One region of the Enterococcus sp. BWT-B8 genome, then DNA from elsewhere that is predicted to be linked to it. Evidence: predicted binding sites of a transcription regulator. Region 1 holds the regulator's gene; each other region holds the start of a gene.

The links. The regulator LexA, encoded in region 1, represses DNA repair genes until DNA is damaged. The targets are predictions, from matches to a motif close to CNAACANNTGTTNG.
Region 2: a site for LexA is predicted at 1,696-1,709, ahead of LI951_RS10955 (ATP-dependent DNA helicase). Genes of this name have one in related genera too.
Region 3: a site for LexA is predicted at 1,195-1,208, ahead of LI951_RS09345 (Y-family DNA polymerase). Genes of this name have one in related genera too.

Annotation. Positions count from the first base shown of each region.
Region 1 covers NZ_JAJDJV010000001.1:217,473-222,994, forward strand. Annotated here, with positions in the region: gene LI951_RS01015 (ABC-F family ATP-binding cassette domain-containing protein) at 1-1,400, shown strand, start outside; gene LI951_RS01020 (thymidylate synthase) at 1,417-2,364, shown strand; gene LI951_RS01025 (dihydrofolate reductase) at 2,387-2,881, shown strand; gene lexA (transcriptional repressor LexA) at 3,456-4,076, opposite strand; gene LI951_RS01035 (DUF896 family protein) at 4,227-4,469, shown strand; gene tkt (transketolase) at 4,568-5,522, shown strand, end outside.
Region 2 covers NZ_JAJDJV010000011.1:29,650-35,171, reverse strand. Annotated here, with positions in the region: gene LI951_RS10970 (MaoC/PaaZ C-terminal domain-containing protein) at 1-485, shown strand, start outside; gene LI951_RS10965 (Bax inhibitor-1/YccA family protein) at 472-1,158, shown strand; gene LI951_RS10960 (MmcQ/YjbR family DNA-binding protein) at 1,230-1,595, shown strand; gene LI951_RS10955 (ATP-dependent DNA helicase) at 1,740-4,118, shown strand; gene LI951_RS10950 (asparaginase) at 4,115-5,083, shown strand.
Region 3 covers NZ_JAJDJV010000008.1:119,961-125,482, reverse strand. Annotated here, with positions in the region: gene LI951_RS09350 (antibiotic biosynthesis monooxygenase family protein) at 1-28, opposite strand, end outside; gene LI951_RS09345 (Y-family DNA polymerase) at 1,249-2,574, shown strand; gene LI951_RS09340 (hypothetical protein) at 2,558-2,938, shown strand; gene LI951_RS09335 (hypothetical protein) at 2,952-3,242, shown strand; gene LI951_RS09330 (VanZ family protein) at 3,481-3,993, shown strand; gene LI951_RS09325 (hypothetical protein) at 4,164-4,376, opposite strand; gene LI951_RS09320 (cold-shock protein) at 4,460-4,660, opposite strand; gene LI951_RS09315 (ABC transporter permease) at 4,998-5,522, opposite strand, start outside.

The sequences.
Region 1 (5,522 bases):
GTGGACAGAAAAAGAGAGTCAGTTTGGCTCAAACCTTGATTGAAGCACCTGACTTACTGCTTTTGGATGAGCCTACCAACCATTTAGATTACGAAGCGATTAACTGGCTTGAAAAATATTTGAAGAATTATTCCGGTGCGTTAGTAATGGTTACCCATGATCGTTATTTTTTGGATCGTATTGTCAATCGAATTTTTGAACTCTCACACGGAAAATTATATGAATATAAAGGAAATTATGAAGCTTATTTACGTTCGAAGGCCGAACGAGAACGTGTTGAGATAGAGCAGGAAGAAAAAAGAAAGCAGCTTTTCAAGAAGGAATTAGAATGGATGCGTGCTGGTGTACAGGCGAGAGGAACAAAACAGCAGGCACGTCAGGATCGTTTCCATGAGCTGAAAGAGAATTTGAATCAGGTACAGAGCAAAGAATCAGTTGAGCTGAATCTTGCTTCGCAACGTCTGGGTAAGAAAGTTTTGGAGATAAAAAACGGTTTTTACAGTATTGAGGGAAAACAATTGCTTCGTGATTTTTCATTACTGATTCAGTCGAATGATCGAATTGGAATTACTGGAAAGAATGGTGCCGGTAAATCAACACTGTTAAATATTCTTTCCGGCAGGCTTGAACTGGACAGCGGCTTTTACAGTATTGGCGAAACAGTTCGATTGGGCTACTATACGCAGCAAAATGAAGAAATGAATCCGGAAAAGCGCATGATTGCTTATCTTCAGGAAGCAGCAGAGGAAACCAGAACAGCCGATGGACAGACAATAGGGGTTGCTGAGCTTCTGGAACGATTTCTTTTTCCAAGATCTATGCATGGAACAGTCATTGGAAAATTATCGGGTGGTGAAAAAAGACGGTTATACCTTCTAAAATTGCTGATTAGTCAACCCAATGTTCTCCTTTTGGATGAACCGACAAATGACTTGGATATTGATACACTCACTGTTTTGGAAGATTATATTCAGGGATTTAAGGGCACTGTAATTGCTGTTTCTCATGATCGCTATTTTCTTGATAAAACGATAGATAAACTGCTAATATTTGAAGGAAATGCACAGATTTCCAGTTATTATGGCTCAATGAGCAGTTATTTAGAAAAAAAGCTCGTTGAAGAAAAAGTTGAAATTAAAAAAATAAAGTCTCCCATGATAAACGGAAAAACGGAAAAAGAAAAAAAGAAGCTGACCTATATGGAACAAAAAGAATGGGATGTTATCGAAGACGAGATTGCAGAGTTGGAGGAAAAGCAAGAGCAGATCATTGCTGAGATGAATCGATCCGGTGAAGATTTTACCCGTTTGCAGGAATTGCAGAAGGATCTTGAAAATACAGAAGAAAGACTGGAACAGAAAATTGAACGTTGGGACTATTTGAGTCAGTTTTCAGAATAAAGCAGGAGGATTTTGTATGGAAAAAGCGTATCTTGATTTAGGAAAGAAAATTTTAACAGAAGGAAATTACAAGGAAGACCGGACAGGGACAGGAACAAAAAGTATTTTTGGTTATCAAATGCGATTTGATTTATCTGAAGGATTCCCTTTACTGACAACTAAACGCGTCCCTTTCAGTTTGATTAAAAGTGAGCTGTTATGGTTTATCAACGGGGATACCAATATCCGCTATTTACTGGAGCATAATAATCATATCTGGGATGAATGGGCATTCGAACGTTATATTAAGAGTCCTGAATACAACGGCCCTGACATGACTGACTTTGGTCATCGTGTGCTGACAGATGAAGCGTTTAAAAAATCTTATGATGAGCAGCATCAGCATTTCTGTAAAAATATTCTTGAAGATTCGGCTTTTGCTGAAAAATTTGGAGAGCTTGGAAATATCTATGGAGCGCAATGGCGACATTGGGAAACAAAAGACGGCAGCTTTATTGATCAGCTCCAATCCGTTATTGAGATGATTAAAACAACACCTGATTCACGAAGATTAATTGTGTCTGCCTGGAATCCGGAAGATGTTCCTTCTATGGCTCTGCCTCCATGCCATACAATGTTTCAGTTTTATGTAAATGATGGGAAGCTAAGCTGCCAGCTCTATCAGAGAAGTGCGGATGTTTTTCTTGGTGTTCCTTTTAATATAGCCAGCTATGCATTATTGACTCATTTGATTGCTCATGAAACAGGTCTTCAAGTCGGAGACTTTGTTCATACTCTGGGAGATGCTCATTTATACAGTAATCACTTTGAACAAATGAAGGAACAGCTGTCTCGCGATATACGAGATGCACCTAAACTCCGTTTAAATACGGAAAAGAAATCTGTATTTGATTTTGAAATGGAAGATATCACTTTGGAAGGGTACAATCCCCATCCAGCGATAAAGGCACCAATTGCGGTTTAAAGTTGAAGGGAGTTAAAAAATAATGTTAGCAGCTATTTGGGCTCAGGATGAACAGGGGAATATTGGTAAAGAAAATGTCCTGCCATGGCACTTGCCAAATGATTTGAAATTTTTTAAAAAGATGACTGAGGACAATACGATTGTCATGGGAAGAAAGACATTTGAAGGAATGGGGAGCAAAGCACTGCCCAATAGAAAGACGATCATTCTGACTAGAGACAAAGAATATCAAGCTGAAAATGTTGTTGTAATGAACAGCATAGAAGAAGTTATAAACTATGCAGAAGAATTTTCAGGTATTACTTTTATTGCCGGGGGAGCAAATATTTATCAGGATTTTCTGCCTTACTGTGATGTTCTATATCGGACTGTTATTCATGGCGATTTTGATGCAGATACATCCTTTCCTTTTGTCGATTGGGAAAAATGGACGCTGATCAATTCAAGCGAAGGAGAAACAGACGAACTAAACAAGTACCCTCATGAATTCGAAACCTATCAGCGGACAGGTTCATGAATTCTGTGTATAGGAAAGGCTGGCTCCACAGTCAGCTGACGAGATAATTTTACTTTGTCCGGGTGTTGTTGCAAAAAGGAAAAACAGAACTTTACTGTTACGACAACTTTTGGAAAAGTAAAATTATTGGACGACCCCATTTCTGCAGAAGAAAGAGAAGCAGGTTCTGTTTTTTTGAAATGGCTGTAATAGCAACGACTTCTACTTGGACCAGATATCAGAATGAGGTACTTCCAAGTCTGTTAAAAGCAAATCATATATTTGTTGAGTATCATTAAAGTATTGGCTACGATATCCAAATTAGGTAAACTTAGCTATATAGACCTGTAATATTTCTCATTGGAAAACAGGATGATTGTGTTGGCTATAAAGAGATGTTTCATCTATTTGCTTCTTTTTTCCGAGCAATTTGAACAGCCCGCTCTGTTTTATAACACTTTCAGCACATGAAGCAATCATTTTGAGTAAATAGCAGAGACCCGTCAGGCCGAATTTAAAGAGCTCGACTGGTCTTTTTGTAAAAAAGATCCAAATTCCTTCGATTAAAGGAATTCAGACCCAGTAAATGGTTTAATTAAATATGATTTCTGTATAGACCAACTACTTTACCCAGTATGGAAACATTGTCCAAAAGAATGGGTTCCAAGGCATCATTTTCCGGTTGAAGACGAATATAATCTGTTTCCTTAAAGAATCTTTTACAGGTAGCTTCATCTTCATCTGTCATAGCTATGACAATATCTCCATTTGTCGCATCAGCCTGTTTTCTGACAATGACCTGATCACCATCAAGGATACCGGCATTGATCATACTTTCTCCTCGAATTGTCAGCATAAATAATGCATTTTGCTCAAATTGAAGGTCAGGAGGCAAGGGGAAGAAGTCTGACGCTTCCTCAACAGCCAGTATTGGTTCCCCGGCAGTAACAACACCCAGCATAGGAATAGTTGTAGGCTGAACCCCAATTTTTTCCAACCCCTCTGCTGTTAACTCAATTGCCCGAGGTTTGGTTGGATCTCTTAAAATCAGCCCTTTTTTTTCAAGTCTGGCTAAATGGCCATGCACTGTTGACGTAGAGGAAAGATTCACAGCTTTTCCAATTTCGCGAACGGTTGGCGGATATCCTTTTAGCTCTACTTGTTCATATATATATTTTAATACTTCTACCTGTCTTGTCTCGGTACGTTTTGCCAATATCCACACCTTCTTTCAAATTATAGTTACAGTCTAACATATTTCTCTCATGAAATCAAACAAGCGTTCGTGTAAAATCAATAGGAAAGACAGTTGTTTTTTCAAGCATGTTCTTATAAGATAAAAGGGATTGATAAAGGAGGGAAGACGATGCTTTCAAAAGAAAAGATGGAACGTATCAACGCTCTGGCACGTAAAGCCAAAGAAGGTCCGCTTACAGATTTAGAACTCAATGAGCAGAAGAAACTGCGTGAAGAATATCTGCAGACATTTCGTAAAGGAATGCGGCATCATATTGAGGGAATGAAAGTGGTAGATCCAAAAGGCAATGATGTAACACCTGAGAAGCTGAAACAGATTCAAAAAGAAAAAGGGCTGCATGACCGCAAATAATTAGAGTTAACTTTACTAAAAGTAATTGCTTTCATAAATGAATTAAGGTACAATGTGAGTAATAAAGGTAAAAAAAACCTAAATAGGAGATGATATTTTTGTTCGACAAAACTGATCAACTAGGTGTGAATACCATTCGTACGCTCAGCATCGAAGCCATTCAACAAGCAAATTCGGGACATCCAGGACTGCCTATGGGTGCAGCGCCTATGGCTTATGCGCTTTGGACCAAGCATTTAAAGGTTAACCCAAAAACCTCAACAAACTGGGCAGATCGCGACCGTTTTGTTCTTTCTGCCGGTCATGGTTCTGCCTTACTTTACAGTCTGCTTCATTTATCAGGCTATAACGTGACAATAGACGATTTAAAGAACTTCCGTCAATGGGACAGTAAAACACCAGGACATCCGGAAGTCGGTCATACGGACGGCGTGGAAGCAACAACAGGACCATTAGGTCAGGGAATTGCCATGGCTGTCGGAATGGCAATGTCTGAAGCACATTTAGCTGCTGTTTATAATAGAGACAGCTTTAATGTTGTTGATCATTATACGTATGCTCTTTGCGGTGACGGTGATTTAATGGAAGGAGTTTCTCAGGAAGCTGCTTCAATGGCCGGTCACATGAAACTGGACAAACTAATCGTTCTTTACGATTCCAATGACATCTCCTTGGATGGGCCGACTTCAAAGTCCTTTACTGAAAATGTTGGCCAGCGCTTCGAAGCCTATGGCTGGCAGCATATTCTGGTAAAGGATGGAAACGATCTGGAGGCTATTTCAAAGGCAATCGAAGACGCCAAAGCTGAGACAGGCAAACCAACCTTGATCGAAGTGAAAACAGTGATTGGATTTGGCGCACCGAAAGAAGGAACATCTGCGGTTCATGGCGCACCGCTTGGTCAGGAAGGAATCGATGCAGCAAAAGTTGTTTATGGTTGGGAATATCCAGATTTCACAGTTCCTGATGAAGTAGCAGAACGCTTTACTGAAAGAATGATTGAAGACGGCGAAAAAGCTGAAGCTGAATGGAATAAACTGTTTGAAAATTACA
Region 2 (5,522 bases), on a different contig from region 1:
TCGGAAAACCGAGAAAATTAGGCAAAACCATCGAAGATATTGAGGAAGGTGATTCGTTGTCTTTGACGGAATCAATCGAAGACAAGGATCTGCTGCTTTATTTAGGCTTAACGAATGATGCAAACCCTCTTTATATCCAACATGATTATGCCAAACAAACTGAATATCAAAAGCCGATCGTACCATCGATCATGTTGATGGGCATCATAACAAGTGCCATTTCAAAGCATTTGCCCGGACCGGGCTCTCACGTCGTCAATTTTTCCATTAACTTTCTGGAACCAGTTTTTCACTATGAAACACTGACGTTTCAATTTGAAGTAATCAAAATTGACAAGATGAAAGATGTTGTTACAATCTCAATTGAGGCAGTTAACGAAGAGGAAAACAGAGTATTGGATGCTGTTGTATTAGTACAGCCGCCAAAACATGTAGATTTAGAGGAACCAGAAGAGAAAGAAGGGGTCAGAAATGAATCAGTTTGAAACAACGAAAATCCAAGATGGACTAAATAATTTTTATGCAAAAGTTTATGGCTTTTTGGCAATGGGAATCGGAATCAGTGCCATCATTTCTTACATTGTTTTAGAAGTTTATGCTTACCAAATTTTCACGATTTTTTATAAGTATCCACTTGCCTTTACGGGGATGTGGATTGTAGAGATTGCTTTGGTCCTCTTTTTGGCTGCCAAAGCACAGAAAAATCCAACATTGGCAATTGGCGGGTTCATTGTTTATTCAATGATTAACGGACTGACTCTCGCAGTTACTGTTGCAATGTATACTCCGGCAACAGTCGTTTCGGCTTTTGTCAGTGCGGCATCTACATTTGGCTGTATGGCTTTGGTCGGTGTGTTGACGAAGAAAGATCTGTCAGGAATGGGTAGAGCATTATATGCCGCATTGTTTGGAATTATTATCGCTGTTCTGTTGAATGCGTTCATTTTCCAAAGCAGCGGAATGGATTACGCAGTATCAATCATAATTGTGCTGGTCTTTTCCGGATTAACCGCATATGACAATCAGCGAATCCGCAATATCTACTTTGAAACAAATGGAACAGCTGGAAATGGGATTGCTGTATTTATGGCTTTACAGCTGTATCTTAATTTCATTAATTTGTTTTTGGCATTCCTGCGAATTTTTTCAAGAGACTAAATCAATATTTATGGGGTTGGGAAAGGATCTCCCAGCTCCTTTTTTAATGAATGAAGGAGGCGAAACGAAAAATGGAAGAGCTGAAAGAAGTAATCAAAAAAGAAGCTGGAAAACTGCCGGGTGCCAGTGTGTATTACCGGGAAAGCTGGGGATGTGATTATTTTGATATTGTCGGAAAGTTTTTTGCATTAATGGGTACAAACAAAGAAGGTGATGAAATCTTCACCTTTAAAGGTCTGCCAGAAGAAAATGAACTGTTAAGAGAACAGTATACGTTTGTGGTTCCGGGATACTATGCAAACAAAACACACTGGAACTCAATTATCCTTAAAGACAGCACATTTTCTGAGAAAGAGTATCTTGGATTAATGAAAAAATCCTACGAACTGACTGCAGCGAAATTGCCAAAGAAGGTAAGGGAAAATCTGGTCGAATAATTTTTATTAAACATAATTGATACGATTATAGAATCTGAGAAGGACTCTGATAGGCTCCTCTTAGATTTTTTTTATTTTCTTTAGTTATCCTTTCCATTTACGAACGTATGTTTTATAATAAGAGAGATTACGAGGTGATGGAAAGTGTTTGATTCAGAAAAGATTCCGATTCGTAAACTGGTTGAATTTATTTTGCGTAAAGGAAGCATAGATGCACGAAAGACCAGCAGTCATACCGCTCAGGAAGGAGCGCGTATTCATAGAAAGATACAAAAAGAAGCAGGGAAGAACTATCAAAAAGAAATAAAAATTTCGAAAGAGATTCGATTAAATAATACATCATATTTTGTAGAAGGGCGTATGGATGGTCTCTTTAAAAACGAAGAAGAAGAAATAGTAATAGACGAGATAAAAACTTCCGAAGCGGCTTTTGAAGATTTGTATGAAGAACAGCTTGATATGTATTGGAATCAGGTAAAGTGCTATGGTGCAATATACAGTCAGCAGGAGGAACTAACTGAGGTTGTCCTGCAGCTGACCTATTATCAAACAACAACTGAGGAAATAACGAAAACTCAAAAAATTTATACACAAACAGAGCTTGGCAAGTTTTTGGATATGCTCTTGGCTGAATATGAAAAGTGGTTGATTTTTAATGAAAACTGGCGAGTAATTCGGAATGAATCACTAAAAAATCTTTCTTTCCCTTATGGTGAATATCGCAAAGGCCAGCGTGAATTGGCTGTTGGTGTTTATAAGACCATTCTTAGTGAAAAGCGTTTATTTGTGGAAGCTCCCACAGGTACGGGTAAAACGATTTCCACACTGTTTCCCTCATTGAAAGCAATGGGAGAAAAGAAAGCAGAGAAGATTTTTTACTTAACGGCAAAAACAATTACTCGTCAGGTGGCGGAAGATGCAGTTGAAGGAATGAAACAAAAAGAACTGAAGATCAAAAGTATCACGATTACAGCGAAAGATAAAATTTGTTTTCTGTCAGAAAGAAACTGCACTCCCGAGCACTGTCCTTTTGCAGCTGGCTATTATGACCGCTTGAATGAAGGCTTATGGGATATTCTTCACAGTGAGGATCAGTTCACACGACCTATTATTGAAAAATATGCACAAAAACACCAGCTTTGTCCTTATGAGTTATCACTGGATATCAGTCTTTGGTGTGATTTAGTAATTTGTGATTATAATTATGTATTTGATCCAGTCGTTTATCTTCGCCGTTTTTTTGATGAGGGTGTAAAAAAAGAGTACGTTTTTCTGATTGATGAAGCACATAATCTAGTGAATCGGTCCAGAGAAATGTATTCAGCAGAGTTATCCAAATTTCAGGTGTCTGTGCTGAAGAAACTGTTAGGGAAGAAGCAGAAGTCTTTAACTCGTACAATTAATCAAGTTATCGATGAGCTTAATCAATTGGATGAATATTGTAAAAGTGAAGAAAAAGAGTTTATTTCCCAGCCGGCTCCGATTGACAGCCTGAACAAACAGCTTTTTCGACTGACGGAAAAAATTGGCGAATGGCTGCCGCAAAATCAGGAGCTGCCGGAATTAAATCAGGTGTTGGAAATCTATTTTTCCATGTTGAACTATTTGAAAATCAGCGAATTTTATGACGATCATTATTGTACGTATATTCAAAAGAAAAACCATACAATTATAATTAAGCAGTTCTGTCTTGATCCATCCTATCTTCTGGATCAAAAATTGAGTATGGCGCATACCGGAATTTTATTTTCAGCCAGCTTTACACCGCTGAGTTATTATAAAGAAATTCTGGGGGGAACAGATGAGAGTCTGACCTACAGGATTCCTAATCCGTTTCCGGAAGAAAATCAACTGCTGCTGATTGCCAATTATATTCGGACAACCTATAGAGAAAGACAAAACAGCTTGAATACGTTAATTCAAAGTCTAACGGCCATGATTCAGCAGAAGAAAGGAAATTATCTCTTTTTCTTTCCTTCTTATGCATACCTGGATATGGTTTATGACGCTTTTAATGAAAAGAACCCCGATATTAAGCTGCTGATTCAACAGACTGAAATGGAGGAAAAAGAAAGAGAACGATTCCTGGAACAATTTACAGAAAAACCGAAAGAAACGTTAATTGGTTTCTGTGTTTTGGGAGGCGTCTTCTCTGAAGGGATCGACTTAAAGGGAGACCGGCTGATCGGGACAGCTATTATCAGTGTTGGTCTGCCTCAAATTAATGAAGAGCAGGAGCTGATTAAGCATTATTTTGATGAACAGGGATTGGGCTTTCAGTATGCTTATCAAATTCCGGGGATGAACAAAGTATTACAGGCAGCTGGTCGTGTGATTCGAGATGCGGCAGATAGCGGAGTTGTCTTGCTGCTGGATCAGCGGTTTGCAAGTCCGGATTATCAGCGGCTGATGCCGCCTCATTGGTATCGTGCGCAGGTTCAACCAACGCTGGCTCATTTGGAAAGACAGATCGAACAGTTTTGGCAGCCAAAAGAGAAGTTTGAAAAAGGAGTAAAAGAATGAAACGGATACTTGCTTTACATACAGGAGGAACTATTTCGATGTCAAAAGATATTGGAGGAGGGGTCGTTTTAAATGAGAAAAATCCTTTGCTGAATCAAAACGAACTGTTTTCCGAAGAAATAGAATTGATTGTAGAAGAAATGTTCAACCTTCCTTCTCCGCAAATAACATTAAGTGAAATGTTCTTATTAAAAGAACGTATTCTTGATGCAATTGAAGAAGGGATTGACGGAGTGGTTATTACACATGGAACAGATACGTTGGAGGAGACTGCCTATTTTTTGGAATTGACTGTGCCCAAAAAAATATCTGTCGTCTTAACAGGTGCCATGCGATCCAGTAATGAAATTGGCAGCGACGGGCTGTACAATTTCATGAGTGCAGTATGGACGGCTGCTTCAGATGACTCCTTAGGAAAAGGAGTACTGGTTGTAATGAATGATGAAATCCATATGGCAAAGTATGTGACAAAAACGCATACAACAAATGTGGCAACATTTCGTACACCGACATTTGGACCTATTGGTATGCTGACGAAGGGAAAGACTTTTTATATAAAAGAAGTTATGCCGGAAGAGGTCTGTGATATTCAGAATATTGATGGAGAAGTATTTTTAGTGAAAGCTTACGCAGGGATGAACGGAGAGATTTTTAAACTGCTTAATACAGAAAGCCTCGCTGGACTGGTTATTGAAGCCTTGGGAGCCGGCAACCTTCCGCCAGCTGTTCTGACAAATCTGCAAGTCATTCTGGATAGAGGAATACCGGTTGTTTTGGTTTCACGGTGTTCCAATGGCATTGCGGAAGATATCTATGCTTATGAAGGCGGCGGGGTCGAGCTGAAGAGACGCGGAGTGATTTTTGCCAGAGGGTTAAATGGACAAAAAGCTCGAATTCGACTGATAGTGGGCTTGAACAGTGATAAGGACAGTAAAGGACTGCGCGCCTATTTGGAAGGAGAATAACAGATATTTTTACAAAAAAGTGTTCGAAATTAAAAGCTTCGGACACTTTTTAGTATTCTGAGAGAAGTTGGAGATCAGAGAAATAAATAGATAAAACTCTTTTGTTGTTTAAGTTCTTTTTAAGTTCCTCTTGTTATTCTTACTTTACTAAAATGAAAGCAGGTGACCAGATAACAGAGATGATCGTTATTCCCAGTTACAGACCAAGAGAAAAGGTAGTTTCATTTGTTTGACAGCTTGGTGAGCAGATGAATAGAAAAATTCTTCTTATTGAGGGCGATGATTCTCCAGCTTTGTGTTTTAATGGAGACCATTAATCAAATGTCTGGAAAAGGCTCTAGTAAATGCTCTGTCAGTGATAGTATCTATTTTAGCCAGTAGGAAAGGATAGCCCAGAAAAAAAATACTTTTCTTCTATACAGGTATTGGCTTATTTTTC
Region 3 (5,522 bases), on a different contig from region 1:
CGACAAATGTCACTGATTGAACAAACATTTACTCTCCTCATTTCTTTTGCAAGTAGGTAACTTTTATTGATAATGATTATCAATATCAATTATACTACATTTTTTCTACTTATCGCTTATTAAAATAAATAAATTCTCAACATATTTCATAGTTATTCTTATTTTCCAAAATTTTATCCTTCATTCTAACAGCTTAATCCTTTTGCTTTTATTAAGACTTGTCTGAAAACTTTAGCAGTGAGTTTTTTCGCAAAAATAGATATGAGCTAGTTCCGTTTAAAGAAGGAGTATTACCGCATCTTTCGTATGAGTCTGTGACATTAGTATGTCTGATACCCTTAAAGCTAAATAAACGCTGTTCCAATCTTTGTATGATCTGAGCATACGAAGAAGCGTAGGAGCATGTTTTTACTTGCCCCTCAGACATGCAACGAGCATTCGAAGAAGCGTAGGAGCATGTTTTTACTTGCCCCTCAGACATGCGACGAGCATTCGAAGAACCGTAGGAGCATGTTTTTACTTGCCCCTCAGACATGCGACGAGCATTCGAAGAACCGTAGGAGCATGTTTTTACTTGCCCCTCAGACATGCCGATGAGCATGCGAAGAACCGTAGGAGCATGTTTTTACTTGCCCCTCAGACATGCGACGAGCATGCGAAGAACCGTAGGAGCATGTTTTTACTTGCCCCTCAGACATGCGACGAGCATTCGAAGAAGCGTAGGAGCATATCCTTAATTTCGTATTAATGAATTGATTTTATAGCCATAAAATCAATTGCATTCTCGGTACGCATACCATGATTTGTCCCCCATAAGTAAAAAACAGCCATCTATTCCCAAAACACCTATTCTATTTCGTCAAAAGCGGGAAGCTTCTATCATTCATTCGTTGAAAGTTGATAACCACTCCCTATTTTCCTCAGTGATTTATTAAACTATCAGCTTCTGAGAGATGAATCATTCCATTCTGTTAAAAGTTTCTATATTAATAAAAATTTTTTGTATATGTGAGTCTCACATTGTTCAATTCTCAATACAAATACGTCTATTTGGAAAAACGTTGGTAACTCATTTTCTCAATACTTTTCAGTCAGATTCTAATATTTTATATAAATAAATCCCAGATTTAATCTCTTTTTACAATAACTGATTTAATAACGTTCTTCTGGTCAAATATCTTATGCTAGACAAGAAGAACAAATGTTCGTATAATTTAATCATAGAATATTTTTCAGGAGATGCTGACCATGAAATTCGACTACGATAAAGAAGAACGCAGAGATATTTTATGTATTGATGTTAAATCCTTTTATGCTTCTGTAGAATGCATCCAGATGGGGCTTGATCCGCTGGAAACCATGCTCGTTGTGATGAGCAATGCAGAAAATGCAGGCGGCTTGATTCTATCTGCTTCTCCTATGGCAAAATCAGCGCTGGGGCTTTCCAATGTTATGCGTAAGTGGGATTTGCCTGACCATCCAGACTTGCTGATTGTTCCTCCACGGATGCAGCTTTATATTAATGAAAATATGAAAATCAATTCGATTTTTAAACAGTATACAGCTGTAGAAGACATCCTCATCTACTCTATTGATGAGACATTTCTTGATATTACTGCCAGTAAAAAATTATTTGGAAAAAATACTTTTGAGTTGGCAGAAGAAATTCAAAAACGGATTAAAGAGGATACCGGACTTCATGTTACCATCGGGATTGGAGACAATCCCTTATTGGCTAAAGCAGCTTTGGATGTTGAATCAAAGCAGACGGTTGAATCAATCGCAGAATGGCGCTACGAAGATGTGCCTGATAAATTATGGAAAATTTACCCCATTACCGAAATGTGGGGCATTAATAGTCGAACAGCCAAACGCTTACACAACTTGAATATCCATTCAATCTTTGATCTTGCCCATGCAAATGAATACAAGCTGAAAGAGGAACTGGGTGTTATTGGTTTACAGCTTTACGCCCATTCATGGGGCATCGATCGAACAAGAATCTCTGATACTTATGTTCCAGCAGAAAAATCATTCAACAACAATCAGATTTTGCCCAGGGACTATCGTTTGCAGACAGAAATAGAAACAGTACTTCAGGAGGTTACAGATCAAGTGGCTGCCAGATTACGAAAACATAATGCTCAGACACAGTGTGTTTCTCTTTACATAGGTTATTCCAGCTGGTACAGAAAGCAGGGAAACAAAGGCTTTCGCCAGCAAATGAAAGTACCGCCTACCAATCAGTCGAAGTTACTAAAAGAATATATCCTTGAACTATTCAGACATAACTGGACAGGAATGGAAGTACGACAAGTCGGTGTTTCTTTTTCAAAGCTGGTGGAAACAGATATGATCCAACTGGATTTATTTCACGAGCCGGCAGATCTGGTAAATGATTATAAACTGGATCACTTGATTGATGCAATTCGTAAAAAATATGGTTTTACCTCAATTGTGCATGCCAATTCATTATTATCAGGAGGAACAGCAATCAGCCGAGCTTCACTGATTGGCGGACATGCCGGAGGAATGGATGGTTTAAGGAGTGAATATGATGCCGAAAAAAATTGATTTAAATGATTCTTACTTCAGAGAATATCAGGATAGAGGGATTCAAAAATGGCAAGGAATGTATTTATCTGAGCATACTGCTGAAATGGAGAAAGAACAAAAAAGAGAACAGCGGGTGATTCTCCCCAAGAAAGCGATGTCTGAAAATGAGATACAGGAACTGTTGGCATTCGCCTATCAAAATCAGCAGATCGTCGCAATTCAGCTTGAGATGAAGGATCTTGAAAATAATTATTTTAGCGATATTACAGGAATAATTAAAGGTTTTGATGAGCTTGGATTTTTTGTGGATGATACGAAAGTACATTATGATGAGATACGAAATATTGAGCTGCCGGCGTTTCATAAATGGAGTGAAGTTTAAGGAGGAATTTATTATGAAAAAACACAGTTATGTTGGTATTGCTGATAAAATCAGACTGGTTTCATCGTTCCCTGATCTACTGGTCCGTTTCACACTGCATAACCGAAATGAACCGATTAATTGTCTGGTTGCCAAACGAGAGCTGGCTAATCTCATACTTTTTTTAGAGGATAATACCTTTGAGCTTTCTGTTTTTGGTCATTTTAACAGCCGAAAGCAGCTGGTTATTGAAAAATTTATCGTTAGAAATCCTAATTCATTCATCCGCAAATTTGTCCTACAACCATTAAAAAATATTGCCTAGTCCAATTAAATACTCTGCCCAGTAAATCAACATGAGCCTGGGCATTTTTCATGGGAATACACTGAATTGTCTCTTTTTTTAAAAGTTAATATTTTTATCTTCCTTACGATGAGCAGTCATTCTTTTTCTATTTTTTTAAGCTTTCGTTAATGTAAGCCCTGTATTGTAAATGTCATTCCTAAAGCTTAATTTATTCATGATATAATAAAACAATGGCTTGTTCAAAAGGAGGGATAGGATGAAACTGTCAAGTTTTCAAAAATTTTCTATAGTTCTTTTTATTATTTATCTTTTCATGCTGGTCTGGACTGTTATTTTTAAGCTTCAACTGTCACTCGATAATATGCCAGACCTTCAGTCAGTTAATCTTCACCCATTTGGCGATTCTTCCTTTAAAAAAGGAAAATTCAATACGCCCGAAGTTCTCGGCAATTTATTTATCTTTTTTCCTTTTGGGGTCTATTTAAATCTGGTTCCAACCAAGTTGTCTTATGTTAAACAAATTTTCTTAATGGCTGGTGTAAGCCTGACATTTGAAATTCTTCAATATATCTTCTCTATTGGTGTTTCAGATGTAACTGATTTTCTTATGAATACTGGCGGTGGGATTGCAGGAATTCTCGTTTATCTGGTATTAGTGAAAATAATTAAAGATAGATCAGATTTGGATAAATACCTGACTATTTTAGCTGGAATGGGAACTGTTTCTATTTTAATTTTAACTTTTTCAGTCTTTAAATATGCACTATAACAGACTCAATAAAAAAAGCGATAATTCTTTTCTTAAGTAAACCGATCCCAAAAAGTTAGATTTTTTGGTCTAACTTTTTGGAATCACTTCAAAGAATTATCGCTCTTTAAAAACTTTATAATCGATTTTGTATTACTGAAGTATTAGTAGGCTAAAAGAAAACATCTTCTTTATCTCTTGTATAAATCACTGTAATTCACAACAGTCTTGTCCTCTGAATGCGATGCTGAAGCCAACAAATCTATTTTTACAACAGCGGCGTAATCAAGTTTTTTAACAATTTTTCCTGTCCGAATTTCCTGCTTGTAAATAAATGAGACCTTCTGTTCAAGATCAAATGATTGTTTAATTTCAGAATCATTATCAACTTTTTTTCTATACATCTTTTTCGCCTCCAATTAATTGCAGTAATCTTTCTTATTAAAAAAACAGCCTTAAAAAGACTGTTTTTAATGGTTAAATTAAATTAGTTTTTTACAATGTTTGTTGCTTGTGGTCCACGTTGACCATCTTCAACGTCAAATGATACGGACTGACCTTCATCTAAAGTCTTGAATCCATCTCCTTGGATAGCTGAGAAATGAGCAAAAACGTCTGTTCCGTCTTCTCCAGTAATAAAACCAAATCCTTTGTCTGCATTAAACCATTTTACTGTACCTGTATTCATAGTTATGTTCCTCCTAGTGCTTTTTGCACATTTTATTTGCAATATATGTTCATGATAAAAATAAGAGGAATTATTCTAAAAACAGATAAGGATAAAGCCTACTAAATTGAACCAGAAAAATACTACATCTATTACAATACCACAAGTAACTAAAAAAGTATAGCAATATCCTTTATAACTGAGTACATTAAATAAAAATAATTTGAAGTGAATATTTAAATTAGGCTGAAATTGAAGAATACTGTGAGTGAATCCGTGATAATCCCACGCTTAAAATAAAAAGATGACGATGACCCTAGACATTATTCCTGTTAAAAATCAGCTTTTTTATATGATATTAACTTCTCAACCCACGGCCCTTTTCAATCAAACGCCAGCAGACAATATAAAGAACTAGTATAAACAGAACAAGAATTATTACAGAAACAGCAATCGGTACATCTGTTGTTCCAAGAAAACCAAAGCGAAATCCTGAAATCATATAAACAATTGGATTAATTCTTGAAACAGCCTGCCAAAATGACGGAAGCATGGAGATTGCGTAAAAGACTCCACCAAGATAAGTTAGCGGCTGTAAAACAAACGTCGGTACAATGGACACATCATCAAAGGACTTGGCAAAAATACCGTTTAACAGTCCTGCTAATGAAAACAATATGGCTGTCATAAGCAGCGTAATAATAACAATGAACCATGAATAAACATGTAACGGCACAAAGAGCAGAGAAATAATTGTCACAAGTGTACCTACCAAAATACTTCTCCCCATTCCTCCAATAACAAAGCCCCAGATAATCACATGTGTTGGTACCGGTGCAATCAGCAGCTCTTCAATATTTTTCTGAAACTTCTGAGAGAAAAA